Regions from separate parts of the Rhizobium rosettiformans genome, predicted to be linked through region 1. Evidence: riboswitches for the same ligand, from Rfam matches in the RefSeq annotation. Region 1 holds a riboswitch; each other region holds the start of a gene.
What was found. Region 1 has a riboswitch for cobalamin ahead of D4A92_RS11980 (aromatic ring-hydroxylating oxygenase subunit alpha). Riboswitches for the same ligand answer to the same signal wherever they lie in the genome.

Region 1 (3,397 bases):
CATCGCTCGCCGACCTCCAGCGCGAGGCCGAAGAGGCCGAAGCCGCGAAGTTCGTCGATCCGGTTACCCGCCTTGCCTCCCGCCGCGCCTTCAACAAGGCCGTTGCCAAGATCTACGTCAACCCGGAAATGCCGGTGCTCTGCGGCGTCGCGATCGGCGAGATCGACGACTATGCCCGAATCCAGGAGCAGATGGGCCCGGCGGTCGCCGAGCGGTTCCTGATGCAGGTCGCCAAGGTGCTGGAAGCCGTCTCCGGCGGTGGCGATCTCGCCTGCCGCTTCGATGCAGGCCGCTTTGGTCTGCTGCTCTACACGTCCGACCAGGAAGAGATCAGCCGCGTCGTCGAACTCGTCCGCGCCAAGCTCAAGGCCACCAATTTCGTCGGCTCGTCGACGGGTGCGCGCATGGGCCAACTCGGCATGTCCTTTGGCATCTGCTATTCCGAACAGGCCCCGAACGCCTTCGACTTCACCAACTTCGCCGAAAAGGCGCTCGCCACATCCAAGGCAGCCGGCGGCGATACCGTGACGATCTACGGTGCAAGCGATTATGTCTCGAAGGATTGGCTGCTCTACAAGAAGAAGCCGGTCGGCGGTTTCGGCGCCTGAGCGTCGAAGTCCACTTTCAAAGTTTTGCGATGATCTTCCTGAGCTCGGCGTCTCGTGCGCCGAGCATCAGCACGTTTCGCAGCGCCTCTTTCGGATCCACGGTCTGGAACAGCAGCCCGTTGTCGCGGACTGAACGGTCGATGGTCATCGACTTGGCCTCTGCTTCCGGCTTGATCGCCACGGCGAAATACATTCGTCCGTAATTCTGCTTGATCTGCTCGAAGAACACCTCTTCGCCACCGAGTTCGGCAAAGAAGTTGGCGATGTAGAAGGCCCATTTGACATCGGCATACTGCGCGAAGTTCGTGCGCGCCGCCGTCACGTGACAGTAGCCCAGATGCGGGCTGTTGTTTAGCGTGCGGTGGAAAATGACCTTGGGAAACTTGATCGAGCGATGGAAGGCGTTGATCCGCTCATGCGTCGTCTCGGCGGCCCGCTCGAGCCGGCGCCCGGTACGCGCAGCCACTTCCTCGTAGGTCAGATACCGGCGTTCGTCCGGCAGCCAATCCTCGCGGCTGCGCGAAATCCGTCCGGTTCGAAGGAATTCGGTATGGACGGCCTTGGATGGCGACGGCGGCTTCGTTTCCGCTTTCGGAGCCGCGTAGTATCTGAGTTTCTGCATCTTGACGCTCTGACGGTACCCGGACTGATTGCTTGAGCTTAACGCAGCATGGTTAATCATGATTTGATGGTATTCTACATCGGCGAGATTTCGCGAGGCTTGCCGCAGTGCAATTCCGGAGAATGGCCTTGAATCGCCCGTTTGCGCCATGATTTCAGCGGCCGGAAAGATGCCGCCGCCACACCCTTCGGAAAACAATGGGAAATTCCCGAAATCTCTCCCCTAGATCGCCATCTGTGCGATGTCGCAAACGATTTGGGCCGTGTCGTTCCGCAATGCAGCGCAGCCCTGCGCCCTGTGATTAGATGCAGGCAAGCTCGAGGTGCTGCCCTGCTAGGGAGGGTGGGAAATCGGGAAGCCGGTCAAAATCCGGCGCTGCCCCCGCAACGGTGGTGGAGAATGCGTTTTGGCACAAGGCCACTGGGGGCAACCCTGGGAAGGCGCCGACGCGGTCCGCAAATGGACCACTCCTGAGCCCGGAAACCAGCCTCGGCAGACGGACATTTGAGGTTGCGGAGGGCGACCGGAGATAGCCATGCACACCGCCTTCTTAAGGCGGGCGCTGTGCTCTCTTCTCCCCCGAATTTTTGAAACACGAGGACGACATGGACCTGCAGGCCAACGTGCTGCGCCAGCTGAAGAACCGCCGCGAGGGTTTCTCCCTTGAGCAACCATTCTACATCGACCAGGACTATTTCAAGCTCGACATGGAGATGATCTGGTATCGCGACTGGCTGTTCATCGGCCATGACTGCGAGATCCCGCGCGCCGGCAACTATTTCACCGCCCAGATCGGCGACTATCCCGTCGTCATCGTGCGCGGCAAGGATCAGGTCATCCGGGCCTTCCACAACACCTGTCGCCACCGCGGCCACCGCGTCTGCACCAAGGACAAGGGCGCTGCGGCGAAGCTCGTCTGCCCTTATCACAACTGGACCTATGACCTTGACGGTTCGCTGGTCTTCGCCCGCCAGATGGGCGAGACTTTCGACAAGGCCGAATTCGGCCTGAAGACCTTGCATTGCGAAAGCGTCGGCGGCTACATCTTCGTCTGCCTCGCCAATGAGCCTGCCGATTTCGCGCCCGTCCGCGCTTCCATCGAGCCTTATCTCCGACCGCATCGCCTCTGGGAAGCCAAGGTCGCCCACAAGAACACGATCATCGAAAAGGGCAACTGGAAGCTCGTCTGGGAAAACAACCGCGAATGCTACCACTGCGCCGGCAACCATCCGGAGCTCTGCCGTACCTATCCGGAAGCCCCGACTGCAACCGGCGTCCAGGGTGCAGGCGATGATCCGTTCATTTCCGAGCACTGGGCGCGCTGCGAAGCCGCAGGCCTGCCGTCCACGTTCAACATGGACCCGTCGGGCCAGTTCCGCACCGCCCGCATGCCGCTGATAGAGGATGCCGAGAGCTACACCATGTCCGGCAAGCGCGCCGTGAAGAAGCCGCTCTCCGCCGATGTGCCGATCAGCCATATCGGCACCATGCTGCTCTTCCACTATCCGACGACCTGGAACCACATTCTCGGCGACCACGCGATCTCCTTCCGCGTCCTGCCGATCTCGGCGGAGGAAACCGCCGTCACCACCACCTGGCTGGTCAACAAGGATGCGGTCGAAGGCGTCGATTACGACTTGGAAGAGCTGACCCATGTCTGGAACATGACCAACGACCAGGACCGCTCGATCGTTGAAGAGAACGCCTTTGGTATCCGCTCGCCGGCCTATGAGCCCGGTCCCTATTCCGTCGATCACGAAGGTGGCGTCATGCAGTTCGTCGAATGGTATTCCAACTTCATGATGGGCCGCCTGCAGGGCGACAAGGCCCGCCTGTCCGTGGTGGCGTGAGATGAACATCGCCGTCACCCAGTATCGCCATGTCGATGAGATGCGCCCCTGGTCCGACCGAGAGCATCTCTTGGAATGCGTCGCCGTCACGCCGGAAGCTGCCGACGTGATGACCTTCACCTTCAAGCCGAACAAGCCGGGCCTCTGGTTCCGTTATCTGCCCGGCCAGTTCGTGACGCTCGAGATCCCCGTCGGGCCAGAGCCGGTCATGCGCACCTACACGCTCTCCTCCAGCCCCTCGCGTCCCTATACTGTGGCCGTGACTGTCAAGGCGCAGAAGGAGAGCATCGGCACCCGCTGGATGCTCGACAATCTGA
Region 2 (3,397 bases), 1.0 Mb from region 1:
CGATGGGGCGGCAATTCCCTACGATCGCCTCGTCCTCGCGACGGGTTCAAAATACAACTATTTCGGTAATGAGGACTGGCAGAAACATGCGCCGGGGCTGAAATCGATCCACGAAGCCCGGCAGATCCGTCACCGCCTCCTCCTCGCCTTCGAACAGGCCGAGCGAAGCCAGGACGAGGCAGAGCAGCGCCGCCTCTTGACCAGCGTGGTCATCGGTGGTGGCCCGACCGGCGTCGAGATGGCCGGCGCCATTTCAGAACTCGGTCGCTTCATGATCGAGCGCGACTTCCGCAGCCTGCGACCGGAGCAGCATCATGTCGTACTCGTTGAGGCCGGTCCGCGTATTCTGGCAACCTTCCCCGAGAACCTCTCGGATTACGCGGCCGACTACCTCCGGAACATCGGCGTGGATATCCGGCTGAACACGCCCGTCGAAGACGTGACCGCCGAGGGCGTGCAGGTGAAGGACAGATTCCTGCCGGCGAGCTGCATCGTCTGGGGAGCCGGCGTGAAGGCATCACCGGCCGCTGACTGGCTTGGCATCTCGCCGGGCCCGGGCGGGCGCCTACCGGTGGCGCGGGACCTCTCGGTGGATGGCTTAGAGGGAGTCTATGCCATTGGCGATACCGCGCTGGCTTTGGACGAAGATGGCGAAGCATTGCCCGCCCTCGCTCAGGTGGCCAAACAACAGGGCACGTTCCTCGGCAAAGCGCTCAAAGCCAGCCTCCTAAAGGGTGCGGCAGTGCCGAACTTCCGCTTCCACAACCGCGGCAATACGGCGGTCATCGGCAGAAACGCAGCCATTTTCGACTTCGGTACCTGGCAGCTCAAAGGCCGCTTTGCCTGGCTGCTCTGGGCGATCGTCCATGTCTATCTGCTGGTCAATTTCGAGAAACGCCTGCTTGTGAGCGTTCAGTGGATCTGGCGTTACACCACCCGCCAGAGAGGCGCGCGCCTGATCGACGAAAACTTCATCGCCCCTGACAAATAGCGGCTTTCATTGACGAGCTGAGGGTAGACGCTGTTTCACAGTAGACAACCCAATCTGAGATCTATAGACGTTACGATATTACATAACCAAGAAGATCGAGGCTTGACCGCCAGGGGCTGCAGGTCCTATGCAAGCAGTGACGGTTCCCCGCCGGATGACTCCGAGGGGATTAATAGGGAACACGGTGAGGACGACCCAATAGGGACCAAGACCGTGGCTGCCCCCGCAACTGTAAGCGGATTGCTGTCCATTCTCGCGGCGTGAAAGCGCCGGGCCACTGCGGGTCACCGTGGGAAGGCAAATGGAGAGCGCATATCCGTGAGCCAGGAGACCTGCCGTCAAGTGAAGAGAACGAAGCGGACGGGGTGTTCCGATGGATACGAACTGGCTTTTGCGCCGCGCCTCCTGGCGCGCCGACCACACGCCATTTTGCCTCCGGAGAAATCCTGCGGAGGAACGGCATGCATTACCTTCCAGATCATGACGCGCAGGGACGGGCGATCGGCCTTGGCCATGGCGTAACGCTCGGCGTTTCGTCGTTCGATGAGGTCCGCCCATGAGCTGTACCAGCAAGGGCTGCCCGATCCGGGTCACCGATATCGGTTGGGGGCCGAAGTCATCCCAGTTTTTGGTCCGAGGCGTTTCCTTCTCCCTCGATGCCGGCGACCGGCTGGCAATCGTCGGGCCGAACGGGGCTGGCAAGACCACGCTTCTGCGCTGCCTCTATCGCGGTGTTAGCCCGCTGGAGGGGCGCGTCGAGGTCGACGGTCAGGATATCTGGCAGATGAGTGCCCGCCAGCTTGCCCGTCGGGTGGCGGTCGTTCTGCAGGAAATGCCGGGCGACTTCCCGTTCACCGTCCGCGACGTGGTGATGATGGGGCGCGTTCCCTGGCGCGAAGGCCTTGCGGGCTGGAGCGAAGAAGACCGAGCCGAAGCAGAGCACGCGCTCGATCATCTCGATCTGCTGCGGCTGGCGAACCGGCAGTTCTCGACCTTGTCGGGAGGTGAGAAGCAGCGTGTCCTGGTGGCACGTGCGCTGGCGCAGAAGCCTGAAATCCTCATACTCGACGAGCCGACCAACCATCTGGATATCCGCCACCAGCTCGAGATCCTCGATCTGCTCGGCGCTTTGAACCTGACGATCATCACGACCCTGCACGACATTAACCTCGCCGCCGAGTTTGCAACGCATATTGCCCTGATGCATGGCGGCCGGATGAATGCGTTCGGCCCACCGGAAGCTGTTTTGACCGAACAGGCCCTGTCCGGAACCTTCGGTGTCCTCGCCGCCCGTCAACAGGCGGAGGGCGCTCGATCCCATCGTTTTTCCTTTTCCCTTGCCTTGACCTGATTTTGAAAGGATCCGCCCATATGGCTTCCCGTCTTCTATTGTCTGCTACGCTCTTTGCCTCGGTCTTCGCCGCCTCCTCGGTCTTCGCCGCCTCCTCGGCCTTCGCCTATCCTGTCACGGTCAAGAGCTGCGATCGCGAGGTCACGTTCGACGCCCCTCCGGCACGTGCGATCTCCAATGACGTCAACCTGACCGAGATGATGCTGGCCCTGAAACTGCAGGACCGCATGGTCGGTTACACCGGGATCTCCGGTTGGAAGACGCTGGATGAGGGGCTGCGGGAAGGTGTGAAGGAGTTGCCGGAGCTTTCGCCGAAATACCCGACGAAGGAAGTGCTGCTGAACGCCGATGCCGATTTCTACTTCGCCGGCTGGAACTACGGCATGAAGGTTGGCGGCGAGGTGACGCCCGAAACGCTCGAGCCCTTCAAGATCAAGGTCTACGAGCTGACGGAGTCCTGCATCCATATCATGGCGAAGAACAAGCCGACGATGGACGACATGTTCGTCGACCTGCTGAACCTCGGCAAGATCTTTGGCGTCGAGGACCGCGCCGAGGCCCTGGTTGCTGGCTACCGCAAGCAACTGGACGACATCACCACCCGCATCGGCGGCATCGAAAAGCCGGTCCGCGTCTTTGTCTATGATTCCGGCACCGAGAAGCCCTTCACCTCGGGTCGCTTCGGCATTCCGACCGCAATGATCGAAGCCGCAGGCGGCGTGAACATCATGGAAGACGTCGAAAAGAGCTGGACGGAAGTGTCCTGGGAGCCGGTCATCGAGCGCAATCCGGAAGTCGTCGTCATCGTCAACTACGGCGATGTCACGGCCGAACAGAAGATCGCTTTCATGAAGGAAAACCCGGCCTTCAAGAATCTCGATGCCGTCAAGCAGGATCGCTTCGTGGTGCTGGAATATGTTGAGGCAACACCGGGGCCGCGCAATGTCCAGGCAATCGAGCGGCTCGCAAACACCTTCCATCCGCGCAACATGTAATCCGCAAGGCGGGACCGCGAACCGGTCCCGCCCGGCACGAAATTCGAGGCAGAATGATGC
Region 3 (3,397 bases), 870 kb from region 1:
AGATGCATGGATCAGCCAGCCGCCGCCTGAACGTCCTCGACCACAGAACCGAAGTCCCATTCATGCAGGCCGATGACGACGATGCGCGTTTCGCGCTTTTCAGCCGATGTCCAGGGGCGGTCGAAATAGGTTTCGATGCGGGTGCCGACGGCCTGGATGACGAGGCGCATCGGCTTGCCCGGCACGTCGATGAAACCTTTGAGGCGCAGGATGTCGTGTTTCTCGATCACAGGCTTCAGGCGATCGATGAAATCGGACGCGTCTTTGATCGCACCAAGCTTCAGGACGAAGCTTTCAAATTCGTCGTGATCGTGATGATGATCGTGGTCTTCGCCCGAGGCATGCAGCGCCTCGTGCTCCAGCTCGTGATGCGACTTCCGGTTCTCGATGTCGTCTTCGGTGCTGGCGCCAATGCCGAGCAGCACGAGCGAGGGCACTTCGCCGTTCTTCGCCTCGATCATCGAGGGCTTGCGGCTGGTGCGGCCAGTCACCTCGGCGCGTACGGCGGCGATGCCGGCGGCATCCAGCAGATCTGTCTTGTTGAGGACGATCAGGTCGGCGCAGGTCAGCTGGTCCTCGAACAGTTCCTCGATCGGGCTTTCGTGGTCGAGATTGTCGTCCTCGGCGCGCTGGGCAGCAACCGCATCGTGGTCATCGGCGAAACGACCGGCGGCAACAGCCGCGCTGTCGACGACGGTAACAACACCATCGACAGTGACGCGGGTGCGGATATCCGGCCAGTTGAAGGCGGCGACCAGCGGCTGCGGCAAAGCGAGACCTGAGGTCTCGATGACGATATGGTCGGGCTTCACGTCGCGGTCGAGCAGCTTCTGCATGGTCGGCACGAAGTCGTCGGCAACCGTGCAGCAGATGCAGCCATTGGTGAGTTCGATGATGTCGTCTTCGGTGCAATTGTCAGCGCCGCAACCCTTCAGCACATCGCCATCGACGCCGAGATCGCCGAATTCATTGATGATCAGCGCGATCTTCTTGCCGCCGGCATTCATCAGCATGTTGCGGATGATGGTGGTCTTGCCGGCCCCGAGGAAGCCGGTGATGACGGTGGCGGGGATCTTTTGCTGCAACATGGTTCAACCCTTCATTTTCAACGGCAAGCCCGCCGCGATAAAATAGACTTCAGCCGCCTCTGCGGCGATGGCTTGGTGGAGACGGCCGGCATGGTCGCGGAAGGCGCGGGCCATCTTGTTTTCGGGCACGATGCCGAGGCCGACTTCATTGGAGACGAAGATGATGGTGGCCTTGAGTTCCCCAAGACTGGCGGCGAGTGCCGCGCTGTCTGCGTCGACGTCACGGCCTTCCTCCATCATCAGATTGGTGACCCAGAGCGTCAGGCAGTCGACGAGGATCACCCGCTCGGGCTTGTCGAGCGTCTTCAGTACCCCGACGAGATCCAGCGGCTCCTCATGCGTCGTCCAGCCGTCATTGGCTCGGTCGGCCTTGTGGCTCTCGATGCGGGCGCGCATCTCGTCGTCCCAGGCACGGCCAGTGGCGAGGTAAAACCTGTCGAAGCGCGTATCGCGCGCTAATCCCTCGGCAAAGCGTGACTTGCCCGAGCGTGCGCCACCGAGAACCAGGATGGATCGGGATTGGGATGCGGTCATGGAGTGCCATGGCCCCCAACCGCGCGCAGATGCCCTGCTGCGCATGCATCAAACATGCACGAAATATCAGGAGATGCCCTGCCCGCAGATACGGACGGACATCCACGGGACCGCAAGGACCCGTCGAAACAATGTGTCGCCACGACAACCTCCGTGCTGGCAACGGGGAGACCTCCCCAGTGTGGGCACCATGCCCGTGGATGGCAGGTCTCCTGGCTCGCAGGTCGTGGTCTTTAAAGGACCGTCGGGTTCTCCTCGCCTTCCCAGGGTTAGCTAGCAACACGAAAGAGCGGACGATTCGTAGAATAAGAGGCGTCCTGCCCCGGCTGATCGTGTTGCCACCCCAGTGGCTTTTCCGTCCTGCCGTTTTTCAGCGGCCGGCCGCACCCTGCGACCTGTTGCCACTTGAAACGGCAGAGCGGATGGAGAACCCTCGCTGCAATACAGTCGCGGGGTCGGCTGCGTTCGGCGTGCCCGGTTGGGGTCCACGCCTTCGCATTCCCTTTTGCTCTCCGGACAACATCTCTGCCGTTCGGAAACCATCCAGCACGAGGATTAGGCCGAGGTCGAAGCCGAGTCAATCACAGCTGCGGCGGAGAGCTGCGTCATTGCGCACGAGGGTCGATCAAGGGCTTGCGGAGCAGTCCGGCGTGACGGCTGGGTCGCAATCCGGCCGCAGGCGAATGGTACCCACGGCTCCCTGTTCGACCGGCGTACCCTTGCCGATGTCGGCGGCGCGACGCGCAGGTTGTGCGGGGGCTGCGGGCTGCGGCGGCTGCACCTCGGCCACGGGTGGTGCCGCCATTTCACGCGGTGGCGGAGGAACTGCCGTATTCTGGGTAGTCAGAGCAGAAGGCTTACGCGGCGCCGCCTGCGGCGCTGCCGAGGCAGCGCGTGGCGATGCCGCCCGAGCGTTCGGCACAATTATCGGCGGCGGTTCCGAAGCGAGCCGCGTGGAAATGGTTCGCTGCGGCAGGGGCTTGCGGACACGCGGCGTGGTCAGGGAGAAGGCAAAGCGGATCCGGGCTGCGACCTCTTCCGCCAGCGCCTGACGCGCCCAACGCGGGTCGTCCGTTGGGCTGTTGACGGTGAATACGCCCTGGGCGACCGGTTGCCCGGTTTCGACCGATGTCGCTGTTACCGTGAACTTCGCCTGGGCGAGACGCCGACGGGCGCCCTCGCCAAATCCCAGGCGATCGATCTTGACCAGCAGGACGACGCGCTCGGCACCCGCAGGAGGACGCGTTGCTGCAATCGCAGCGGAGACACGGCGATCGACGCTTTCGATGAGGTCGAGCGGGATGCGCGCATCGGCCATGACCGTCACGTTGCGGACGTAGTAGACCAATGGACGGTCAATGCTGCGCCCGAAGAAGACAGAGCAGGATGCGAGCAGCAGGGCGAAGCCCATGGCGACGGCAATGCGAAGGCTGCAAGCGAACATGACGACCCCGGACAGGTGATTCTGAACCTGCCCGAGAATTCGCCATTTATGGTTAGTGTAGAGTTAACTTGCCGCCTGAAGGGTCGCGAAGAGTGACGCTGCCGATGCGAACTCGCCGTAACGGGCCTCACGACGCGCTTCGGCTTCGGCATCAGAACCCCAATGCTCGATGGTCCAGTCCTCGTCGAGATGGGCAAGCGACCAGACTTCGTCCAGATCGAAGGCGCCCTCGGCAAAGGCAAGGGTCAGCACAGCCGAGCCCGTCAGCGTGGTTACCACGTTGAGGCAGGAGATCTGGAAAGTATCGCGGTAACGCTCGAGAGCGCGCGCG
Region 4 (3,397 bases), 1.3 Mb from region 1:
CGGGTTCCTCACGCTGATCGTCAGCTTGATCTGGGGTTTCTACACCGAATGGCGCAATGCTCACATTGAGCAGACGGGCCGGGCGATCTTCGCCAAACTGCGCCAGACGATGGAAAATCGCTCAGGTGCTGATTGATTCTTCCAAGGAGACCATGATGCGCAGTTCGGTCGAGATCTACGATATGACGACCCGAGAATGCGAGGTCGTCTGGCAGACGGATGACCTCGTCGAGGCGCCCAACTGGTCGCGCGATGGCGAGTTTCTGGTCATCAACGGCGATGGTCTTCTTTATGCGTTGCCGCTCGATGAAGACGATCCCGAACCGGAACTGATCGACACGGGTTTTGCCGTGCGTCTCAACAATGATCACGGGATCTCGCCGGATGGCGCCTCGATCGCTTTCTCCGACCATACGCTCTTCGGCAAGTCCTGCATCTATCTGCTGGGTGATGGTGACGACGAGCCGCGCCAGGTCACCGACAAAATGCCATCCTACTGGCACGGCTGGTCGCCGGACGGTAAGGAGCTTGCCTATTGCGGCGAGCGCAACGGCGCCTTCGATATCTATACCATCTCGACCAAGGGCGGGGCCGAGCGGCGGCTGACGAACGGCGAAGGGCACAATGATGGTCCCGATTATACGCCTGATGGTCAGTGGATCTATTTCAACTCCAGCCGGACCGGCACCATGCAGATCTGGCGCATGCGCATCGATGGCAGCGACCTGCAGCAGCTGACCTCAGACGGTTATGGTGACTGGTTCCCGCATCCCTCTCCGGATGGGAAGAAGGTGCTCTTCCTCTCCTACGATGCCGATGTCGAAGGCCATCCGCGCGACAAGCAGGTACGGCTTCGGTTGATGGATGCCGATGGCGGCAATGTCGAAACACTCATCGAGTTCTTCGGCGGTCAGGGCTCGATCAATGTGCCGAACTGGGCGCCGGACGGATCGGCTTTCGCCTTTGTCCGCTACTTCCCGGTCGAGGCCTGAGCCTGTCGCATTCGGGTCTGTCCCGCTGCTGGTTCTTGCGGTATTGATCCTAAGTCAGGTGCTTGCCGTTAGGTGAGAGAATCGGGAAGCCGGCGAAAATCCGGCACGTGCCCAACGCTGTGAGGCGGACTTGATGCGCAAGGGGAAACCCGGCCACTGGAGCGATCCGGGAAGGCGCGCATCCTGGATGATGCCCAGTCAGAAGACCGGCCTGGCGAGATAGACCTTTCCCGCGTGGACGGCGGGTGGTTGCGCATTGTGGGGATTACGATGCACGACAGACCGAACGAGTTCCTCGTCCGGACGGCGCCTTTCGCCGATCAGGATAAACAGGCCGTCTACCGGGCCATTCACACGCGACGCGATGTCCGCGACCAGTTCCTTTCCGATCCGCTGCCGGACGACCTGGTACGACGACTGCTTGAGGCGGCGCATGCCGCTCCCTCCGTGGGCTTCATGCAGCCATGGAGTTTCCTGCTGATCCGCTCTGCTCGAAAGCGCGAGGCGATCTGGCAGGCGTTCCGACGGGCGAACGAAGAGGCGGAGGCGATGTTTCCGGTCGAGCAGCGCGACGCCTATCGATCGCTGAAGCTGGAAGGCATCCGCAAGGCGCCGCTCAACATCTGCGTCACTTGCGATCCGGATCGTGCGGGGCCCGTTGTGCTTGGACGGACCCATGATCCCAGAATGGACGCTTTCTCGACTGTCTGCGCCATCCAGAATCTCTGGCTTGCCGCCCGTGCGGAAGGGGTCGGGCTCGGCTGGGTCAGTATTTTCCACGAATCGGAGGTGAAGGCGCTCCTTGGCATTCCGGAGCGGATCCAGATCATTGGCTACCTCTGCCTCGGCTATGTCGACGAACTCTATGCGACGCCGGAGCTTGAGGTAAAGGGATGGCGCAAGCGAATGCCGCTCGACGATTTGATCTTCGAGGAGAGCTGGGGGCAGATCGCGGAACGGCCGATCACTCCTGCAGCGGCTGTGGACCTGATGTCGCCGGGTTCCTGAGATCGATCGTTCCCTTGTCGGAAGGGAGGAAGGCAGGGCCAACGCGGCGGACGTTGAGGCTGGCCTCATCCAGTACGCGCTCCGTAGCAGGTACAGTCGCCGACGCAGCCTCTCTTTTTCTCGGTGCAACTTCGATGACGGAGGACTGGTAGTCCGGCACGGCCGGACGTGGCGTCATGCGCTGGTAGTATTGCTGAAGGTTGCAGGCGCAGGCGGGTTCCGCATCGCTGCGCCGGTTGCGGTAGAGGAAGGCGTTGGGCAGATCGCGATAGGGGCGACCGCTGACTGCCGAGATCATGTCCACGGTCTCGCTGCGCTCCGGCGCGTGGAAAAACAGCTCCGTCTCCGTGCCAGGACACATCTGCTGGCATTGCGCCGCATCGCGGGCGAAGTTCATCGCCGAGGTCTGTGACGAGATCGGGAAGAAACCGCCATCGCAGGTACGCACACACAGCGTGCGCACATTGCCGCTGGGCATCATGCTGATCTGCGGGGGCGGTGCGGAATAGGCGGCTTCGGCTGCCCGGTCCGGGCGATAGGGTTCCGTCAGCGTGTCGAGGTAAGGGATGCGTTCGGCGTCCTCCGGGTAAGCCGCTTGATCCGGTCCGCAGCCATTCGCTTCAAGTGCTGTGACCAGGGCTGCTCGCGCATCTTCTGCGCGGTTCTCGCGGAGATCGGCAAGTCTTGCCGCCAGGATGTCGCGATTGGCCTCCATCCGGGAGATTGCTGATGCCAGATCGCTGCAGTCATTGCCGCCATCCGGGCGGATCTGGACTATGGAAGAGGTCAGGCAGCGCAGCCGCCGCTGATCCTGGCGCGCCTTGCGCAGTTCGAGGTTCTGCTGGGCTATGGCACTGGCATAGCTGTTGATTTCAGGCGACTGTCCGCCCTGTTCGACCAGAACCAGCCTGTCGCGCAGTCGCTCGCAGAGCGCCGAGGCTTCAGCCCCGTTCGGCAGCGCGCTGCCGAGGGCGATCAGCAAGGCAATGGAACTGACTATCCTGCTCGGCACATCCGGATCCCAGTTGTCGTTTGCAAGGCATATGACGACCCTTGTGATCTGAAGATAGCCGAGTGACGGCCAAATGAAAATGACGGATGACGTGGCGGAAGCACGAGCGGCCATCCGCCATGTCTCGCGTCAGGCGGCCTGCGCTGCCGTCAGGGTCATCGGCGCTTCGAGCACGCTGCCGTCGATGGCGGCCACCGCCTTCATCCGCTCAAGCAGATCCTGCGACACCTCCCAGGAGACCGCGACTGCCTGGACCACGCCGATCCGCTGAGGTTCGCCGATCCGGATGCCCGGGCAGCCCATGCGCTTGAACATGCGCTCCAGGAAGACGTCGGTGACGGTAACGATGTGACTGAGACCGGATGCAAGGCCCAGCTCGCCTACC

Region 2: linked by a shared signal. The riboswitch ahead of D4A92_RS06935 (ABC transporter ATP-binding protein) and the one ahead of D4A92_RS11980 (aromatic ring-hydroxylating oxygenase subunit alpha) in region 1 are both predicted to bind cobalamin.
Region 3: linked by a shared signal. The riboswitch ahead of cobU (bifunctional adenosylcobinamide kinase/adenosylcobinamide-phosphate guanylyltransferase) and the one ahead of D4A92_RS11980 (aromatic ring-hydroxylating oxygenase subunit alpha) in region 1 are both predicted to bind cobalamin.
Region 4: linked by a shared signal. The riboswitch ahead of bluB (5,6-dimethylbenzimidazole synthase) and the one ahead of D4A92_RS11980 (aromatic ring-hydroxylating oxygenase subunit alpha) in region 1 are both predicted to bind cobalamin.

What each region holds. Positions count from the first base shown of each region.
Region 1 covers NZ_CP032405.1:2,491,964-2,495,360, forward strand. Annotated here, with positions in the region: gene D4A92_RS11970 (GGDEF domain-containing protein) at 1-608, shown strand, start outside; gene D4A92_RS11975 (DUF6656 family protein) at 625-1,230, opposite strand; cobalamin riboswitch at 1,534-1,736, shown strand; gene D4A92_RS11980 (aromatic ring-hydroxylating oxygenase subunit alpha) at 1,836-3,080, shown strand; gene D4A92_RS11985 (hybrid-cluster NAD(P)-dependent oxidoreductase) at 3,082-3,397, shown strand, end outside.
Region 2 covers NZ_CP032405.1:1,472,182-1,475,578, forward strand. Annotated here, with positions in the region: gene D4A92_RS06930 (NAD(P)/FAD-dependent oxidoreductase) at 1-991, shown strand, start outside; cobalamin riboswitch at 1,115-1,345, shown strand; gene D4A92_RS06935 (ABC transporter ATP-binding protein) at 1,548-2,342, shown strand; gene D4A92_RS06940 (ABC transporter substrate-binding protein) at 2,363-3,337, shown strand.
Region 3 covers NZ_CP032405.1:3,365,507-3,368,903, reverse strand. Annotated here, with positions in the region: gene cobN (cobaltochelatase subunit CobN) at 1-8, opposite strand, end outside; gene cobW (cobalamin biosynthesis protein CobW) at 12-1,088, opposite strand; gene cobU (bifunctional adenosylcobinamide kinase/adenosylcobinamide-phosphate guanylyltransferase) at 1,092-1,622, opposite strand; cobalamin riboswitch at 1,808-2,181, opposite strand; gene D4A92_RS16530 (hypothetical protein) at 2,248-3,066, opposite strand; gene D4A92_RS16525 (ATP12 family chaperone protein) at 3,130-3,397, opposite strand, start outside.
Region 4 covers NZ_CP032405.1:3,784,153-3,787,549, reverse strand. Annotated here, with positions in the region: gene D4A92_RS18580 (hypothetical protein) at 1-136, shown strand, start outside; gene D4A92_RS18575 (TolB family protein) at 156-992, shown strand; cobalamin riboswitch at 1,032-1,221, shown strand; gene bluB (5,6-dimethylbenzimidazole synthase) at 1,263-2,000, shown strand; gene D4A92_RS18565 (DUF2865 domain-containing protein) at 1,957-3,012, opposite strand; gene D4A92_RS18560 (acyl-homoserine-lactone synthase) at 3,142-3,397, opposite strand, start outside.